Regions from separate parts of the Priestia sp. YIM B13490 genome, predicted to be linked through region 3. Evidence: riboswitches for the same ligand, from Rfam matches in the RefSeq annotation. Region 3 holds a riboswitch; each other region holds the start of a gene.
What was found. A riboswitch is a leader RNA that binds a small molecule or an ion and turns the genes downstream of it on or off. The one in region 3 is predicted to bind thiamine pyrophosphate.

Region 1 (6,341 bases), on a different contig from region 3:
GAAAAAAGCTACTTATTCTAATTTTTTGAATAGAATAAGTAGCTTTTTAATTTATAAATTAGCCGGCTCTCATGACCTCTGTACCTTTTTTAGGGTCAAATTTGCCTTCAGATTTAGACATCACAATTGCTGCTAGTGTGTTTCCTACTAAGTTAACAACCGTACGTGCCATATCCATGATTCTGTCTACTCCAGCAATGAAGGCTAATCCTTCTGCCGGAACGCCGATTGTTCCAAGAGTAGCCAGTAATACAACAAATGATGTTCCTGGCACCGCAGCCATTCCTTTAGATGTAACCATCAATACCAGAATGAGCGTCAGCTGTTGAACGATCGTTAAATCAATACCATACACCTGCGCTAAGAATAACGCTGCAATCGCTTGATAAAGAACGGAACCATCTAGGTTAAATGTATAACCAATTGGTACAACGAACGATACGATAGCTTTTGGACAGCCCATCTTTTCAAGTTTTTCCATAATTCGCGGAAGAACTGTCTCAGAGCTAGATGTACTGTATGCTAACAACAGTTCATCTTTCATATAGCGGAATAAGTGGAAAATGTTAATTCCTGCCCATTTCGCAATTCCTCCTAATACAACAAGTAGGAAGAAAATTAACGCTAAGTAAACTAAGATAACAAGCTTTCCTAATGAAAGGAGTGAATCTAAGCCGAATTTTGAAACTGTTACACCAATTAAAGCAAATACACCAATTGGCGCCACTTTCATTACAAGGTTTACCACGTGAAACATTGCGTGAGAAACACCGTCGAAGAATTGTACAACTGGCTTTCCTCTTTCCCCAATTGCCGCTACTCCTAGTGCAAATAACACTGTAAAGAAGATAATTGCTAGCATATCTCCTTCAACAATTGACTGGAAAAAGTTTGTCGGAACAATGTGTAAGAAAGTTTCAGCCACTGACTTTCCTTCTTGCTGTTTGGATGTTTCAACATATTGTGAAATATCACTCTTCTGTGCTGAATGAATGTCTACACCTTGCCCAGGATGAAAAATATTAGCAACCAATACACCGATTATAATTGCAAAAGTCGTAATAATTTCAAAATAGAGAATGGTTTTAACGCCGAGCTTTCCGACCTGTTTGCCGCTCCCTGCTCCTGCAACTCCAACGACTAAGCTTGAGATAACAATTGGAATAACAATCATCTTAATTAATCTTAAAAATAGGTCTCCTAGCGGCTGTAGGTATGTTACTACACGCGGATCGTTAAACCAAATTACCCCTACAAGAACACCGAGGATTAATCCGGTAAAAATCTGCGTAGCCAAACCAAAACGAATTTTTTTCATAGATGTACCTCCCCAAAGATGTATGACATTTGTATATACTTTTCTGAAAAAACAAAAAAAGACTATTCTTAAGAAAGAACAGCCTTTTACTTACGCTATTTTGGGCTCTTTCTCTCAATAAAGCAAACGGGGTTAACTGTCGGATTCGGAATTGAGAGTTTCCTACCTTTTGTAAGGATTCACCCCAAGGCAGCTTTACTGCCGATAATGATTCCCCCGCTCTATACGATTAAGCTTATTATTCAGTTTTTATAAAATTAAAACGATCTATACGTTGTCATACGTTTTTTACAGTCAATAAAACTAAACAGAAGTCTTACTTTTACTTAACTTTATACTGCACAAATATTAATTTACTATTTTTCGACACGTTTTGTCAATACCCATGTTTATAAAACGCTTTCAAAAGGCGATAATATATATTTATACAAAAAAGCTATTGCAATGTTGCAATAGCTTTTTCTTGCTCTTTGAGTCTCTATTAGAAGTTTAAGGGACTAAAGAACACGCATGTTTATTTTATAAAAATACAAAATATAGAATAGCTGCTAACACAATTCGATATAGTGCAAATGGTACTAATTTGATACGATTAATTAATTTCAGGAAAAAGCGAATAGACACCAGCGCAAAAATAAAGGCGCTGATAAAACCAGCAATAAAAAACGGTAGTGCATCTGATGTGAAATACTGCCAGTTTTTAACCAATGAAAGTCCACTTGCTCCTGCCATGATTGGCACTGCCATAATAAATGTAAAATCTGCCGCTGCCTTATGGCTCATTCCAAGAAGAACCCCTCCTGAAATCGTGGAGCCTGAACGAGAAAAACCTGGCCAAAGAGCAATACATTGAAACAGTCCTATACCCAGTGCTTGTCCATAAGACATTTGGTCCACCGTCTCTACACGCGGACGTTTAGGTCCAAACAAATCTGCTAGAATCATTAATACAGCTCCGACTACTAAGCCAATTAGCACCGTATTTAAAGAAAACAAATGTTCATCAATGTAATCATCAAACAAAAGACCTAACACTCCTGCGGGTAACAGACCAACAATTACTTGCATTAAATTCAAACGATTTGTCGGTCCAATTGGAGCGGCTGGCTTTTTTCCCAATCCTAATAAATTAATGAAACGATCTTTAAAAATAACTACTACTGCTAAGATCGACCCTAGCTGAATAACAATTTTAAATGTATTAGCTACGGGAGATGAAAATAATTCTTTTGAATTTAACCACAGGTCATCCACAATAATCATATGCCCAGTTGACGAAACAGGAGCAAACTCTGTTAAACCTTCTACAATCCCTAAAATGATTGCTACAATAATTTCCCACATAAAGCTATATACCTTGCCTTTCTTTCAAATTAATAAGCTTATCGCTTCGTTTTCCATGCTCAACTATTTTCCTATTTTGACACTTGCTTTTTTATCATAATTGTTAAAACTATGAAATACAATGTGTATTTGCAAAAAGATAAGAATCTTTAATAATTTGTAATAAAAACCCTACATGCTATAACCAAAAAACAAGATATCAGCTTTTATTTGTTTTAAAAAGCAGTCGCTATGTTCGGTATAAATTCCGGGTCCTTAGCTAAAAATGAATCATCTAGACTATTTTTCTTTAGTGTGAAAAAATGACTAAATCATTATGTTTTTTCCATCCCCTTTACTGTCATCTATCATTTTAATCAACTAGTGCTTGCTTATACGACATATCCCCTAAGTAATTTGAAACTTTTTTCTCTCTTTTCTCGTATATAGTAGTATCTTTTTTAGGAGGCTTTTTACTATGAATGGAAATGTACGTACAATGAAATGGGTCACTGCTGGGTATGAAGCCTTGCTGGGAATTCCTTTAATTGGCGCGGGGATTGTTATGGGCTTTAGTTATACTCCTCTTTTTATTGGATTTATTCTTCATGCTATCACACTCATTTTAGCTAATAGACGAGGGTTATCTGCGTATGGAAACATACTAGGGATTGTTACTTCACTGGTTGCTTGGATTCCATTTTTAGGGTTTGTTATGCACATTATTACAGCTATTGTGATTGCAATCGATGCTGCTAGACAACGTTGATTGTCTAGCTTTTTTTATTTAAGGGTTGATTTTTTACCGAATGATGGTAAACTTAAGCCGTAAATTGAATAATTTAAATGTTATTTCTACTAGGGGTGTCTGATAGCTCAGACTGAGAGAAGAGTGCTATAAAACTCTTTAACCCTTTGAACCTGATTTGGGTTATACCAGCGGAGGGAAGTAGTCTTGAAAAGAATAGTATATGTTTATTCTTTTTTCGCCTATTCCATCGGGTTCTGTCTATCACAGAACCCGATTTTTTTATGGTTCGGTATAGCTACACTTTATGCGAAACCGGAGGAATATGTAATGTCAAAACAAAATGTATCAGTTTCTATGAAAAAGCCTTTTCCAAACAGTCACAAAGTATATGTCCAAGGATCCAGAGAAGATCTTAAAGTGCCTATGCGTGAAATCCATCAGTCTCCTACTACAGGATCTTTTGGGGAAGAAGAAAATAATCCCGTACGTGTATACGACACGAGTGGTGTTTATACAGATCCCTGTTATGAAATTAATTTACAAAAAGGATTACCGGCTCTGCGCGAAAAGTGGATTGCAGAACGAAACGATGTAGAAACATATCAAGGCCGTACGGTTCAGCCACAGGATAACGGTTATTATGATGGTGATCCAAGAGATCAGTACGAGCGCTTTATCACTAATCGTTTACCTTTGCGCGCGAAAAAAAATCAAAATGTAACGCAAATGCACTATGCGAAAAAAGGAATCATCACGCCCGAAATGGAATTTATCGCTATTCGTGAACAGATGGATCCTGAAGTCGTGCGTGAAGAAGTAGCAAGAGGACGTGCCATTATCCCTAATAATATCAATCACCCTGAGAGCGAACCGATGATTATCGGCCGCAAATTCCACGTGAAAATCAATGCTAATATCGGAAATTCAGCTATTCGTTCAGCTATTGAAGATGAAGTAGAAAAAATGACATGGGCAACGCGTTGGGGAGCCGATACAATTATGGATTTATCAACAGGAAAGGATATCCACACAACGCGCGAATGGATTATCCGCAACTCGCCTGTTCCTGTAGGGACTGTTCCTATTTACCAAGCGCTTGAAAAAGTAAAAGGTGTTGCAGAAGATCTAACGTGGGAAGCATATCGCGATACATTAATTGAACAAGCGGAGCAAGGTGTTGATTACTTTACTATTCACGCAGGTGTTCTTTTACGCTATATTCCTCTGACAGCGAAACGTACGACAGGTATTGTTTCACGCGGAGGATCCATCTTGGCGCAGTGGTGTTTAGCTCATCATGAAGAGAACTTTTTATATACTCGCTTTGAAGAAATCTGTGAAATCTGTAAAGCATACGATATTTCTATTTCGCTTGGCGATGGGCTGCGTCCTGGTTCCATTGCAGATGCTAATGATGAGGCACAGTTCGGTGAATTAGAAACGCTTGGTGAATTAACTAAAATTGCTTGGAAACACGATGTTCAAGTTATGATTGAAGGCCCTGGACATGTCCCTATGCACCTCATCAAAGAAAACGTAGATAAACAAATGGAAATATGCCAAGAAGCTCCCTTCTATACTCTTGGACCGCTTACAACCGACATCGCTCCAGGCTATGACCATATTACATCAGGTATCGGGGCTGCAATGATTGGCTGGTTTGGGACAGCTATGCTTTGCTACGTAACCCCAAAAGAACATTTAGGTCTGCCAAATAAAGAAGACGTTCGAGAAGGCGTTATCACCTATAAAATTGCTGCGCATGCCGCTGACCTAGCAAAAGGCCATCCAGGAGCACAAAAACGCGATAACGCGCTGTCTAAAGCAAGATTTGAATTTAGATGGAATGATCAATTTAACCTGTCACTAGATCCAGAGCGCGCAAAAGAATATCACGATGAAACACTTCCCGCTGAAGGTGCTAAAACAGCCCATTTCTGTTCAATGTGTGGACCTAAATTCTGTTCGATGCGTATTTCTCAAGATATTCGTAACATGGCTCAAGAAAATGAAAAAGATGTAAACGAAGTAAGAAAAGAAGGAATGAAAGAAAAAGCTAAAGAGTTTGTTAACAGTGGTTCAAATATCTATCAATAATGAAGTAGAACAGCTTAAAGAACAAATTAAGCAGCTTGAAAGAAAGTTATTATTTGTTCAGCAAAATTGTCAGCACATTATCGTTGAATCCTCACATTCTTCCGTAAGACGCTGCATTAAGTGTTTCTATCAACAAGAGGCAGTGGCTAGGACAAAAGTATTTTAGTTGAAGAAAGATCCGAACGATTCATCGTTCGGATCTTTTCATTGTGATGGTAAACGTAGACTTCATATCTGTAGCTGCTTTCTAGCTATTGATTCAGTTATGTCTCCATCTCTTTATCTTTTTTTGAAACGTGCTTTCAGCACGTTCTTGGCCCAATATAGTATTTTAATAATAACCCAGCCTATAAATGTACCTAGCGTATTCAAAAAGATATCATCAATATCAAATACTCGTTCCGTTAGCTTGTACTGTAAAATTTCAATTAGAAAACTGATTAAGAAACCCGTCGTAAACACTTGAATAAAACCGTCAAACCACTTCATAAACAAAGGAATAAACATTCCAAGCGGCGCAAACATCACGATATTCCCCAGTATATTTGTCAGAGTGAGCATTATATTCCCGCTGTCCCACATCAGACGGATCGTGCTAAATAAATCCAAGTTCATTGCTTTTCCGTAAACATGTTCGTTTTCCCGTATGAGAGTAGCATAAATGACCACTGCTGTATATGCAATAAATAGAATGAACATGACTTTTTTAACGATTGACCTGATGCTTACATTCACTTCAACATCACCTTCTTTGACTCCCAAAACCGTTTATTATTATCTATATGTACCCGTCCACTGCTTTCATTCGTAGTGAATGCATTTACATGCTTTTTTATCCTATCACATCAATAA
Region 2 (6,341 bases), 380 kb from region 3:
ATCAGAAAATCCAGATTCTCCTTTACACCCAAGTTCGAAGGGATTTCAGTTCAAAGAAGGGTTTGGTCCACAAGAAGACGAATACTTAATTCGCAAACACGTGAACAGCTGCTTCATTGGAACAGAGCTAGACAGTTATTTAAAAGCAAATGGCTATGATACGCTTATCTTAATAGGACTAACTACTAATCACTGCGTCTCTACGACTGCCCGCATGGCTGGAAATCTAGGGTACAGGACGTACGTTGTAAACGATGCAACAGCTTGCTTTGATGGTATGTCCTACGATGGAAAAACAAGGCTTCCTGCAGAAGATGTACATACATTCGCATTGTCTTCTTTGCATGAGGAGTTTGCAACGGTCGTTTCTACAAAAGAGACACTTCAAGTTCTTCAAACCTTTCAATATGCTCAAAATCATAACTGATGTGCATGCGCACATCGGTTTTTTATGTAGATTATGTTTCTTAAAAGAAGTAAAATAAAGATAATTCTATACTATAAGGAGTTTGTACATATGATCATTCGTTATGCTAAAGAAGAAGATTTACCTATGCTTGTTGAAATTTATAACCAGTCTGTTCAAGCAAGTGCTGCTACTTTTGATTTAACGCCTGTAACAGTAGAGCAAAGAAGGAGCTGGTTTGATAATCATATTAGCAATGAACTTTTTCCGCTTATTGTCGCAGAAAAAGATGGGGTAGTAGCGGGCTATGCTTCGCTTTCTTCTTATCGAGATAAAGAAGCGTACATTCAAACGGTAGAGCTATCGATTTATATTGATAAAAATCAACAGGGGTATGGCATTGGAAAACAGCTTATGAAGCGAATTTTGGAACTAGCTAAAGAACTCAACCATCACGTTGTCATTTCAGGGATTACAAAAGGGAATGATATCAGTATCAAAATGCATGAGCAATTTAATTTTACATTTTGCGGAGAATTTAAAGAAGTAGGCTGGAAATTCGATCAGTGGCAAGATGTGCTTTTTTATCAGCTTATTTTATAAGATGTATGACACCTTTACACATTGTAACGTTTTAGTTTCATGTGTAAAGGTTATTAAAATAATAAGTCGTTTTATTATTTTAATACGAAAGGTGTTAGCTATCATGAATACACGTTTTCAATATCAGCATCTAAGAGCTATTCCAAAGACATGGTCAAAAAAAGAACTGCATATCCAGCTGAATAGAATCAAACACAATTCTGAACTATCTACTATAGCAGCAGATCCACTTTTTCATCTGTTAGAATGTACCCATTCGGGCCTTCAAACTAAACAAGAAATCATAGACTACATCCAAAGCATTCCTACTCATCAACTTCCATCTTTTGTAACCCATTTAAGCAGGTTAGTTCAGCGTATTTATTATATAGAAGCTGCTGATTACTGTAATCGTCCCCTCAAAGGTTATATGCTTGTTATGAAAAATCAGCCCGCCTATATATCTCTTCATTTTGCTGATCAGATCACATAAAAAAAGCTCTCTATTCTTTTGAATAGAGAGCTTTTTTTATTCGTATTTTTTCACTGTTACTTGGCATTCTTTTAACGGAATAAGTTTTGACTTTTTCGTCCATTTGTATCCTAACCAAACAATTAAGAATAAAGGAAGTCCGATATAAGAAACAAGTACACCGTACCAGTCAATCGAATCACCCATAAACGCCGAATAGTTTTGACCTAAAATGACAACAGCACATAAAATAAAGGCAAAGATAGGACCAAACGGGAAAAGTTTTGCATGATATGGAAGTTCACTCAAATCATGACCTTGGGCAACAAATGCTCTTCTAAAACGATAGTGGCTGATGGCAATTCCTAACCAAGCAATAAAACCAGACATACCAGAAGCGTTAAGTAACCACGTGTATACCGCACCGTCTCCAAAAAATGAAGCACCAAATGCAAGTGTACCGACAAGTGCCGTTGCGATTAAAGCATTCACTGGAACGCCTCGTTTATTCACTTTTGCTAAGAACCTTGGTGCTTTTCCATCTTTCGCTAAGTTCCACAGCATACGCGTAGAAGCATACATACCTGAGTTACCAGCAGATAAAACGGCTGTTAAAATAACGGCATTGATAGCTGATGCTGCAAACGCCAGACCTGCTCGTTCGAATATTAAAGTAAATGGACTTACTCGCACATCATCACTTGCTAATGAATCGGCTGTGTATGGAATAAGCATTCCGATAACAAAAATAGCTAAAATATAAAATAACAAGATGCGCCAGAAGACTTGTTTAACTGCGCGAGGAACCGTTTTTTCCGGATCTTCACTTTCTCCAGCTGCGACTCCAAGCAACTCTGTTCCTTGAAATGAAAAACCAGCAGCCATAAAAATACCTAAGACAGTAAAGAATCCACCGTGAATGGGTCCATCACCAAGCGTGAAGTTTTTAAACCCTGGTGCTTCATTGTTAAAGATACCAAAAATCATCATAATGCCAATAACTAAAAAGATGATAACCGTTACTACTTTAATTAACGAAAACCAAAATTCAGATTCACCAAATCCTCTTACAGAAAGGTAGTTAAGCCCAAACATAATTAATAAAAACAGGGCACTCCATAAAATAGAAGAAGAGTTTGGGAACCAAAATTTCATAATAAGGGCTCCAGCAGATAATTCAGCTGCAATCGTAATAGCCCAGTTATACCAATAGTTCCAGCCGAGAGCGAAACCAAAGGATGGATCTACAAACCGAGACGCATACGTACTAAATGAACCGGCTTCAGGCATATAAGCTGCGAGCTCCGCTAGGCTGGTCATCAAAAAGTAAACCATGACACCAATGATAGCGTAAGCTAAAAGCGCTCCCCCAGGTCCTGCTGTGTGAATTGCTCCACCACTTGCTAGGAATAAGCCGGTTCCGATGGCTCCTCCTAATGAAATCATCGTTAAGTGGCGAGATTTCAACCCACGTTTTAATTCTTGCTGCTCTTGCATAGATAAATACTCCTTTCGAATGTACGGAAAGAGACGGGATAACATAAAAAAAGCCCGCAGTATATGTGCGCGCTTTTAAATCTGAAAACCGCGTCAACCTTCCGTGAAGATAGCTCTTCACATCACTCGCATGATGTGACAGTTCTGTTCCTGTTCGGAGACAGCCCCAGCTTAAATCAACCGAGAAGTGATCTAAACTTCGGCAATTTTTCCTTTCAAGCAACATCCTCAATGTTCTCTGCATTTCCGTTGCTTTACTATTAAAAACTGCGACCTCTACCTCATCGATTAGGATGAGGGTTTTTTATATTCATTTGACATAAAAGAAGTATACCAAATACTAAAACGATTGTCATTATAAAAAATAGATTCAGAAAATAGAAACATCTTTGAAATCTCTCGAATCTATTTTGCTACATATGGTATAATGAATGTTGTCATAATACTACATAAATATCCGAACGTACCACAGGGGGAGCCGCCGTGCTGAGAGTGAACAAATTGTTCAGACCCTTCGAACCTGTTAGTTAACGCTAGCGTAGGAATGTGGGAATAGTAGCATATATTTGCTTACTCCTGTGTAAACCGTTTGATATGAATGATTCAAAAACAGGAGTGAGAAACGTGAATAAAGCATTACCTTTACAGGCTAAAATTGAAATAGCTATTTTTGCAGCATTAGCACTTCTACTTGATCTTTTGCCTTCCATTAAGATTGCAACGGCTGTGAGTATTTCGTTCTCCATGGTGCCCATTTTTATTATGTGCTTTCGCTGGGGAGTAAAAGGCGGGGCTCTATCTGGTCTATTATGGGGGCTGTTGCAGTTGGCAACAGGAACGGCTTATATTTTAACAGCGCTACAAACGTTTATTGAATATATTGTGGCTTTTGCTTTTATAGGTTTTGGAGGTATTTTTTCGCAATCTATTAAAACAAATTTAGCTAACAATAACAGATCAAAAGCTTTTGTTTTGATTGTTTTATCCCTTGTTATCGGCAGCTTCGCACGGTATTTCTGTCACTTTATTGCGGGTATTATTTTTTGGGGATCATATGCGCCAAAGGGTATGTCCGCTCTATGGTATTCTTTTTCAATGAACGGTATTTCAATGGTAGGGTCACTAATAGCCTGCTTAATCATTCTTTCACTATTAATTCCATCCGCATCAAGAATGATTGTAACTAAATCACACTCATCATAAGCAAAAAGACTAAATCTACCAAGATTTAGTCTTTTTTGTCATTTGTCACCTTTGTTTACACAAAAGTGTGTCAGGTTTGATAACATAGTTAGTGAAATATTCAAAAAACTGTTTTATGATAATCACCATATTCAAACGAGATAAGGGATTGATAGCATGCTACAGAAATGGATAACGAGCATAGGTTTAGATATCGGAACAAGCACAACAAAACTGATTGTAAGCAAGCTGTTAATAGCAAATCAACAAAATCAGTTTACGCTGCCAGGCTGTCAAATTATTGATCGTCGCGTAACGTATGTAAGTTCTATCTACACCACCCCTATGCTAAACGATGTTGAAATCGATGTTCAAAGATTAACGGTACTACTAGAACAAGAGTATAAGAACGCAGGAATCTCCTTAGATCAAGTGGAGGCAGGTGCTGTGATCATCACAGGAGAAACGGCCAGAAAGCAAAATGCAGAAAGTATCGTTCACTATCTAGCCGAACATGCTGGGGATTTTGTTGTTGCAACAGCCGGCGCTGACTTAGAGGGAATATTAGCAGCAAAAGGATCGGGAGCAATAGAGCGTTCTGCTGAAACAAATGCAGTAATTGCCAATATTGATGTAGGAGGAGGCACTGCTAACATCGCTTTATGTCAAAATGGAAAAGTGATAGAAACGTTTACACTGCATGTAGGCGGGAGATTAATTCGACTAAATGAAGACGGTCTTGTTACCTACGTTTCGTCTCATTTAACTGAATTTTTGAAAAATAATTCTTTGACACTGCGAGAAGGTGAAAAAGCAGCATTTGAAAAGCTCTCGTCTATCTGTCAATTACTAGCTGAAGAAACCGTGAATTATGTAAAAGCGCTGAATCAAAATTCCTCGCTGCTCGTTTCTCCTCATACAAGATCTTCTATACATCCTGAAACGATCATGGTTTCAGGAGGAGTAGGAGCAATGATGGAGAAGCAAAAGCCAATAACAGTGAAGGAAGTGGCCATACACGGAGACGTTGGTCCGCTTCTAGCATATCATTTTCAATCCATCCAAGTATCTCAATCCGCTGAGACAACGCGCGCTACTGTAATTGGGGCTGGTATGCAAAATACAGAAGTTAGCGGATCAACCGTATATATTGGATCGAAGCGGCTGCCGTTAAAAAATATCCCGATTGTAGAGATACCCGTTCAGCAAGAAGAGACGTGGAATCCGCAGCTGTTTCAAGAAAGAGTTCGAGCGGCATGTATGCAGGCTTCAACTATTTTCAGCGCAGAAGACCCCCCTGCTGCTATTGCTTTATCTCATTTTCCTTACTGCAGCTATAAGATGCTTCAAGAATTAGCAAAAATAATAAGCGATGAATTTATTGCTTGTTTTAAGGGAGCTAAGTGCCTCGTTATTCTATGCGAACAAGATATTGCAAAAGCTTTAGGACAAGCACTAGCTAAACAGAGGAAAGAGTTAGAAATTATTTGTTTAGATCAAATTGATTTTACACACGGAGATTACATCGATCTAGGGTTACCAGTAGCCGGAGAAGCGATCTCCGTTTCCGTTAAAACGCTCGCTTTTTCATCATAATCAGCTGAACATACAAGGAGGAAACGATGTTTAAAACTACACGAATGTTAGGAGAAACATTTTCATTTTATAGCTTAAAAGAAATCATGGCCAAAGCAAACGAAGAGCGTTCTGGAGATCAGCTCGCAGGAGTTAGCGCTGAGTCAATGAAAGAACGAATGGCAGCAAAACAAGTTCTAGCTGATATCACACTTGCTGATATTCGAAATTACCCGCTGCTCAGCGCAGATGAAGACAACGTTTCGGCATTAATCGAAAGTCAGATTGATTCATCTGTTTACGACATTATTAAAAATTGGACAGTAGGGGATTTAAGAGAATACATTTTATCCGATCAGCATAGCGGAGAAGACCTTCTTGCACTTAGCAAAGGATTAAGCAGCGAAATGATTGCGGCAGCTACTAAAATTATGTCCAATTTAGATTTAATTCAAGGAGCTGCCAAGATAGAAGTGCAAACTACTTGTCAAACGACTATCGGCCAAAAAGGAGTATTGGCTTCTCGGGCCCAGCCTAATCATCCTTCAGATAACTTAAAGGGAATGAGAGCATCTCTATACGAAGCGTTAAGCTATGGAATTGGAGATGCGGTTATCGGAATTAACC
Region 3 (6,341 bases):
TCATTTCTTCTCGTCTATGGATTGGATTATGCTTAGCGCTCACGATTGCAGGTTACGCATACGGGCTATCCTTAGGTTCAATAAAAGCTTATGGAGATGCTTTTATGCAGTCACAGCTTGTTAGCGTGATGACCGCTGATTTTTTTGTTTTAACGTGGCTTTCTTACTCCGTTATGACAAAAGAAAGGATAGCATCCCGGCCTTACCTTCTTTTATGTTTCATTCCAGTTGCGGGCCCTTTTCTTATTTTGTTGCTGTTTCCCCGCCAAGATGTTAGAGAAGAAAAACTTTAAATAAAAGTCTTGCGTTCCATTCATTATTCCGTTATAATCATTTCTTGTACGATGAAAGTTGATTAATTAGAAAACATTTATATATCGGCATTTTATTTACATTTGTTATACATACCTGCGCTGTGCGTATACTCATGTTGTCTTAAACCTTTGAGTGTTAAAAGGGAGCTCAAAATTTAGCTGCAGATAGCACGCCCTTCTTGGGACGCTAAACCCAGCTATGAGGGCACCCACCTAGTAGATCTGGGTATTTAAGACACTTAGGGTTACGGCAGTGCGGGCTTATTTTTTAGTTAGCTGTAGCTAGCTTTTTTTATTTTTCATTTTACTAGTTTACATAATTATTTTATTGTTAACTTATATTTTTTTTAGACATGTATGTTTTATTTATCTTCGATTGAGGAACATAAAAAGTAATAAAGGAGATGGATAAAATGAATGAACAAAAAATTGCTAAAAAAGTAAACGAAGTATTAGAAGGAAATCGTGTAGGAACATTAGCCACAGTTGTAAACAACAAACCCCACTCTCGCTATATGACATTCTTTAGCGATGAAGATGGTATCGCTCTTTACACACCAACAAATATCAATACACATAAGGCAGAGGAAATCGAAGCCAATCCGAACGTGCACGTACTATTGGGCTACAGCGGCGAAGGATATGGCGATCAATACTTAGAATTATCTGGTACAGCTGTTCTTCGTACTGGTGATCAATTAAAAGGGCGTATATGGAACGATCACATGAAAGAATGGTTTGACGGTCCAAATGACCCTGAGTATGTTGTTCTTGAAATTACGCCGAACGAAATTCGCTTTATGAATGAAGGCGAAGAAACTCCTCAAACTGTTCAGCTATAATAAAAAAGCGCACACTGTGCGCTTTTTTTATTTTCTTACCGCTTCTTTCAATTGAGCTGCTTTTTCTTTTGGAGACGCTGCTAAGCTAATCGCGGTAATAATAGAAACGCCATCTGCACCTGCTTCTACTACTTGTTTGGCATTTTCAGGCGTGATCCCGCCGATTCCTACAATTGGAAAGTCAATATTCTGGTTTCGCACTTCTTCAATTAACTTTGTACCTTGCACTGCTTTTGCGTCTTTTTTTGTAGAAGTAGGAAAAACAGGTCCCATTCCTACATAATCCGCCCCGTCTTTTATCGCTTGCTGCAGCTCTTGTACATTATGAACAGAGACGCCCACAATTCCTTTTCCTATTTTCTCTCGAACAATATGAGCTTTTTCATCTTCTTGTCCAATATGAACGCCATCTGCTTGTAAGCGGATCGCTAAGTCCAGATCATCATTCACCACAAAAGGAACGCTGTGCTGCTGACAAATTTGCTGAAGTTCCTTCGCCAGCTGATATTTCGCTTCTCCTGTTAAGGCACCCTCGCCTTTTTCACGGAATTGAAACACGGTAACGCCGCCTTCAATTGCTTCTTTCAACACTTCTTTCGGCTCTTTTTTACAGTTATTGCTGCCCATTATAAAATAAACTTGCAGCAGCTTTTTGATTTCTTCATTTGTCATTTTCCGGCTCCTTTTAACGTTGATGTACTCTTGCATATGATTCAATATCCTGCCCAGATAAAAGATGAAGCTGATTTAACAGCTCAATTTGAAAGCTTCCCGGTCCTTCTTCACCTTTTTTCGCTGCGGCGATTTCACCTGCCACTCCGTAAAAACTTAAAGCAGCAACGCTTGCCTCGACATATTCTTTTTCTACAGCAGCGAAAGCTCCTATAATTGATGTTAGCAGACACCCAGTCCCCGTCACTTTCGTAAATAACGGGTGACCGTTGTCTACTGTATACGTTTTGTTTCCATCTGTGATTACATCTTGTTTACCCGTGATAACAATCACCGTATCTAATTTGTTCGCTGCTTTTTCAGCAAGTTCAATGACGTCTCCTTGCCCTTCTAATGAATCAACGCCTTTAATGAGCCATGACTCGCCTACGACATTCGCAACTTCAGCAGCGTTACCACGAATAACTGCCATATTTAATTCTTCTACAAGCTGACGTGCTACTTCTGTACGAAACGGTGTCGCTCCGGCTCCTACAGGATCGAAAATAACCGGCACGCCATTTTCATTTGCTGATTTTCCTGCTATTCTCATCGCTTCTACTTCTTGAGCCGTCAGTGTACCCATATTTAAGACAAGCGCTCCGGCGATTCGTGCCATGTCAGCCACTTCTTCCTTCGCATAAGCCATAACAGGTGAAGCTCCTAGTGCAAGCAGTCCATTTGCTGTAAAGTTGGTTACCACAACATTCGTAATATTATGAACAAGCGGACTTGTATCTCTTACTTTTTCTAATTGAGCTGAAATTTTACTAATATCCATGTTTTTTTCACTCTTTTCATTTAGTTTTAACACTGCAAAAAAAAGACAAAAAAGCACCTTGCATGCGCAAAGTGCTTTGGTATGTACTCACATTCCCTGCGCTGGCATTATCCAACAGGTTCAAATGGTCAACAGGCGTCCCTGTACTCTCAGCCTGCCCCGCGCAAGCTCCCATACTATTCTTGTTACGTTTAAAGTTTACTATTAACCTTTTTTATTTGCAACCATTTCACTGTTTTGCCGATAAAATAAAGCTTCTCTATAGGGTGAGTGGCGCTTTAAACCTTACACCATTCCTAAAAGAATAATCAATAGACCTCCAGTAAGCTACTCGAGGTCTTCAATTCCCTAAGAATTCTATCATTTTTTCCTTATGGTTATTTCTCTTGAACCGCTTGATTTCTCACAGCTGTTTTTCTGTCCTTCCCTGCTCTTAAAGATAAAAGAAAACAAAGCAGCAGTACAAGTGCAGCTGATACGTACGGATAATTAATGTTTATATCAAAAAGAAAGCCTGCTACAACGGGTCCAATAATATTCCCAAGACTTGTATAAGCAGAATTTAGTCCGGCTACATACCCTTGGTCGTCTTGTGCCATCATCGACATTTGCGTGCTGATTGCCGGACGTAAAATATCTGTTGCTAAAAAGACGATGAATGTCACAACAATAATAAGCCAGTACGTGTGCACAAACAGCGTAAGTAAAATAAAAAGTCCCGTCATCATCAAGCAAAACGAAATCACTCTTTTTTCACCAAACTTATTTAAAATCCAGCCAAAAATCGTAACCTGCACTACGGCCCCCGCAATAGAGCCAAACGTAATAACAAACGCAATATCTTTGGGCGTAAAGCTAAATTTATGATCAACAAATAGCGAAAAAATCGTTTCATAATTGGATAATCCAAACGATGTCACAAAAACAATAATTAAACTTAGAAAATAAGGTTCTTTATAGGAATTCATAAGCTGGAGTAGCAGCCGATCTTCTTTTGGATTCTCATTGTTTGAAACAGCATGATTTTGTACAGGACGAGACTCTGGCAAAACCAAAAGCGTAATCACTGCAGCCAAGCCTCCTGCTACTGCGGCCATATAAAATGGTACACGCATGCCGTATTCAGCTAAAAAGCCGCCGATACCAGGTCCAATAATAAATCCTGTTGTAATCGCCGCCGTCACATAGCCCATTCCTTTAGCACGTTCTTTAGCAGACGTCACGTCCGCTGTATAGGCCATAACAGCAGGCATAATGAGCGCGGCCCCGACACCGCCTAACATTCTTGATACAAATAATAAAAGAGGTGTACTCACTGAACCAAAGAACCATTCAGACAAGGCAAAAACAATCATTCCCGCTACAATAATTTTCTTTCTCCCTAACGAATCTGATAACCGACCCGCTAAAGGTGAAAACAAAAATTGAGTCAGTGAAAACACCGCTACTAAGAGGCCCATCACGCTGCCGTTGATATGAAGCTCCGTCATATATGTTGGCATAATTGGAATAACGAGACCGATTCCTGTAAAAATAATAAAAATGTTTAGCATGAGCAGCAAAATCGCCGCTCGATTTCTTAACAATAATGACATATAAACCTCCTGATTACAAAAATACTGAACGTTCGGTCTATAAAAATACAAAATAATGAGGGATTACTCATTACCGCAATAAGCATCCCCGATTATTTAAGAAGACCTTGCTATAATTCCATTTAAAAATACATCGATTGCTGAATGGTATAGCTGCAAGGCATTTTCCGTGTTCGTTTTTCGAGACATGCGGCTCATTCCAACAAACAGCCCTTCTAAAATCACTGCAAGCTGTTCTGCATTTTTAGGAGAAAACTCTCCTTCATCAATGCCTTTTTGCAAAAGCTCCCGGTTAAACTCCACGTGTCGTTTCACCATCTCATCAATTCGCTCTTCGATGTCGCTGCCCTTTTCCTCGTTGTTAAAAAACTCATCGGCAGCTTTCGTAAGAGGATGATTTAAATCATCTAAAATGATTTGCTCCGCAATTCCAAAAAGCTTATCTCTTGTTGTTTTGTAAAGAGACTCTCTTTCTTTCCAGTTTCGTTCCCACTCGAGATCCCATTCGTCTATTAAATAGAGAAAAAGCCCTTCTTTACTTTTAAAGTGATAATAAATATTCCCTTTACTGCTTCCCGTAGCTTCTACAATTTCCTCAACAGATGTAGCTTTATAGCCTTTTTGAGAAAACAATGCTTTAGCGGCATCTGCCACTTTTCTTTTGGTTTGTTCACTTTGAAGCTTTTTTTTATTCAAGCTATTTCCACCGCCCCGCACATTTATTATTTATACTGAACATTCGTTTTGTATTATCTGACACTTATACTACATAGGAAAATCTTTTTTGTCTAGTGAAAAAACCTAGTTTATACCTTTTTATATGAATTATGACAAAACAAAAAACAAAGAGGTTGAGACATAACTAAATCAACCGCTAGAAGTCACTACATATATGAAACCTACGTTCACCATCACCATAAAAAATCCGAACGAGTTGGATTCTTCATCAAGAATCTTGATTCATCGTTCGGATCTTCTTTGACTAAAATACTTTTGTTACAGCCTCTTTTAATCAATCATTCAATTTCTTTGTCATAAATACACTGTATGGATCTTCTTTGTAGGTAGAAAACGGTTCGCACTCGTAAAATCCAAAACTGGCGTACAGCTTTCTAGCCGGTTCAAAAGCAGACGCGGATCCTGTTTCTAAGCTTAAGCGTCGGTACCCTCGTTTTTGCGCTTCATTTATTATGTACTGCAGCAGCTCTCTAGCAATTCCTTTTCGCAAATGAGCTGCGGCTGTTCGCATCGATTTAATTTCTCCGTGGTGCTCATCTAACTCTTTTATAGCCCCGCATCCTGCTAGCTGGCTGTCTTCCCACACGCTCCAAAACGTAATATCACGGTGTTTTAAGCTTTCAACATTTAGAGCATGAATACTTTCAGGGGGTGAATGTAAGTTCATTCCTTGAAGGTGAGAACTTACTAGTTCAATAACTTCATTGTTCGTTAAGTGGTCTCTTTTTATTTTAATCATTTTCTCTTCCTTCCTGCTACTAAGGGGTGGTCAACTACAAACCGACTTATGAATAAATTCACTGCCGACCTTTAAAAATCCTTTTATACACTCCCTTCTTTTTCTCCAGTTATTAAAACCGACTTTGCCAAGCAGATATTTCATACATTGTTAAACGGAGGTGAAATTCGTTGAAGAAGGTTTTATTTTGTCTTGTCCCTCTTTTGTTTTTATTATCCGCCTGCTTTAGTGATCCTGTTCAAGATGATTTAATCGACTATAACAACCAAGATTTAAAAAAAGCCGCTCAGCTTGAAAAAGAAGCGATTGACGCATACGATTCTGTTACAGGCGCTAACTACACAAGTGACGCAGTGATGTATGATACGATGACGAGTGAAGTCATTCCTACTTATCGTAAATTTGTTGATGAACTGGAAAACATCAATGTAGAAACCGACGATCTTCGAAAGGTTCATGAAGGCTATATAAAGGCTGCCAATACCCAGTATAACGCTTTCATTAAAATTGTCAGCGCTTTAGAAAAGCAGGACCGCAACCTTATTGCTGAGGCAAATGCTATGCTTGATGAGGCACGAAAAGGCATACGCGATTACAATGCAGCTATTAAAAAGCTGGCTA

Region 1: another riboswitch for thiamine pyrophosphate. It lies ahead of thiC (phosphomethylpyrimidine synthase ThiC); the one in region 3 lies ahead of thiM (hydroxyethylthiazole kinase).
Region 2: another riboswitch for thiamine pyrophosphate. It lies ahead of thiT (energy-coupled thiamine transporter ThiT); the one in region 3 lies ahead of thiM (hydroxyethylthiazole kinase).

The regions. Positions count from the first base shown of each region.
Region 1 is NZ_JBHZOT010000018.1:27,479-33,819, reverse strand. Features, by position in the region: gene ACFX4R_RS26815 (glutamate/proton symporter GltT) at 59-1,318, opposite strand; cyclic di-AMP (ydaO/yuaA leader) riboswitch at 1,425-1,564, opposite strand; gene ACFX4R_RS26810 (undecaprenyl-diphosphate phosphatase) at 1,838-2,662, opposite strand; gene ACFX4R_RS26805 (hypothetical protein) at 3,120-3,410, shown strand; TPP riboswitch at 3,492-3,606, shown strand; gene thiC (phosphomethylpyrimidine synthase ThiC) at 3,720-5,489, shown strand; gene ACFX4R_RS26795 (hypothetical protein) at 5,467-5,655, shown strand; gene ACFX4R_RS26790 (VanZ family protein) at 5,769-6,224, opposite strand.
Region 2 is NZ_JBHZOT010000003.1:715,256-721,596, reverse strand. Features, by position in the region: gene ACFX4R_RS13585 (cysteine hydrolase family protein) at 1-427, shown strand, start outside; gene ACFX4R_RS13580 (GNAT family N-acetyltransferase) at 518-1,009, shown strand; gene ACFX4R_RS13575 (hypothetical protein) at 1,113-1,481, shown strand; gene ACFX4R_RS13570 (amino acid permease) at 1,518-2,957, opposite strand; lysine riboswitch at 3,060-3,244, opposite strand; TPP riboswitch at 3,419-3,519, shown strand; gene thiT (energy-coupled thiamine transporter ThiT) at 3,552-4,160, shown strand; gene ACFX4R_RS13560 (ethanolamine ammonia-lyase reactivating factor EutA) at 4,317-5,735, shown strand; gene ACFX4R_RS13555 (ethanolamine ammonia-lyase subunit EutB) at 5,762-6,341, shown strand, end outside.
Region 3 is NZ_JBHZOT010000003.1:332,049-338,389, reverse strand. Features, by position in the region: gene ACFX4R_RS11615 (hypothetical protein) at 1-293, shown strand, start outside; RNA gene ssrS (6S RNA) at 403-580, shown strand; gene ACFX4R_RS11605 (pyridoxamine 5'-phosphate oxidase family protein) at 728-1,156, shown strand; gene thiE (thiamine phosphate synthase) at 1,184-1,828, opposite strand; gene thiM (hydroxyethylthiazole kinase) at 1,842-2,648, opposite strand; TPP riboswitch at 2,725-2,833, opposite strand; gene ACFX4R_RS11590 (MFS transporter) at 3,026-4,243, opposite strand; gene ACFX4R_RS11585 (TetR/AcrR family transcriptional regulator) at 4,340-4,939, opposite strand; gene ACFX4R_RS11580 (GNAT family N-acetyltransferase) at 5,256-5,720, opposite strand; gene ACFX4R_RS11575 (hypothetical protein) at 5,891-6,341, shown strand, end outside.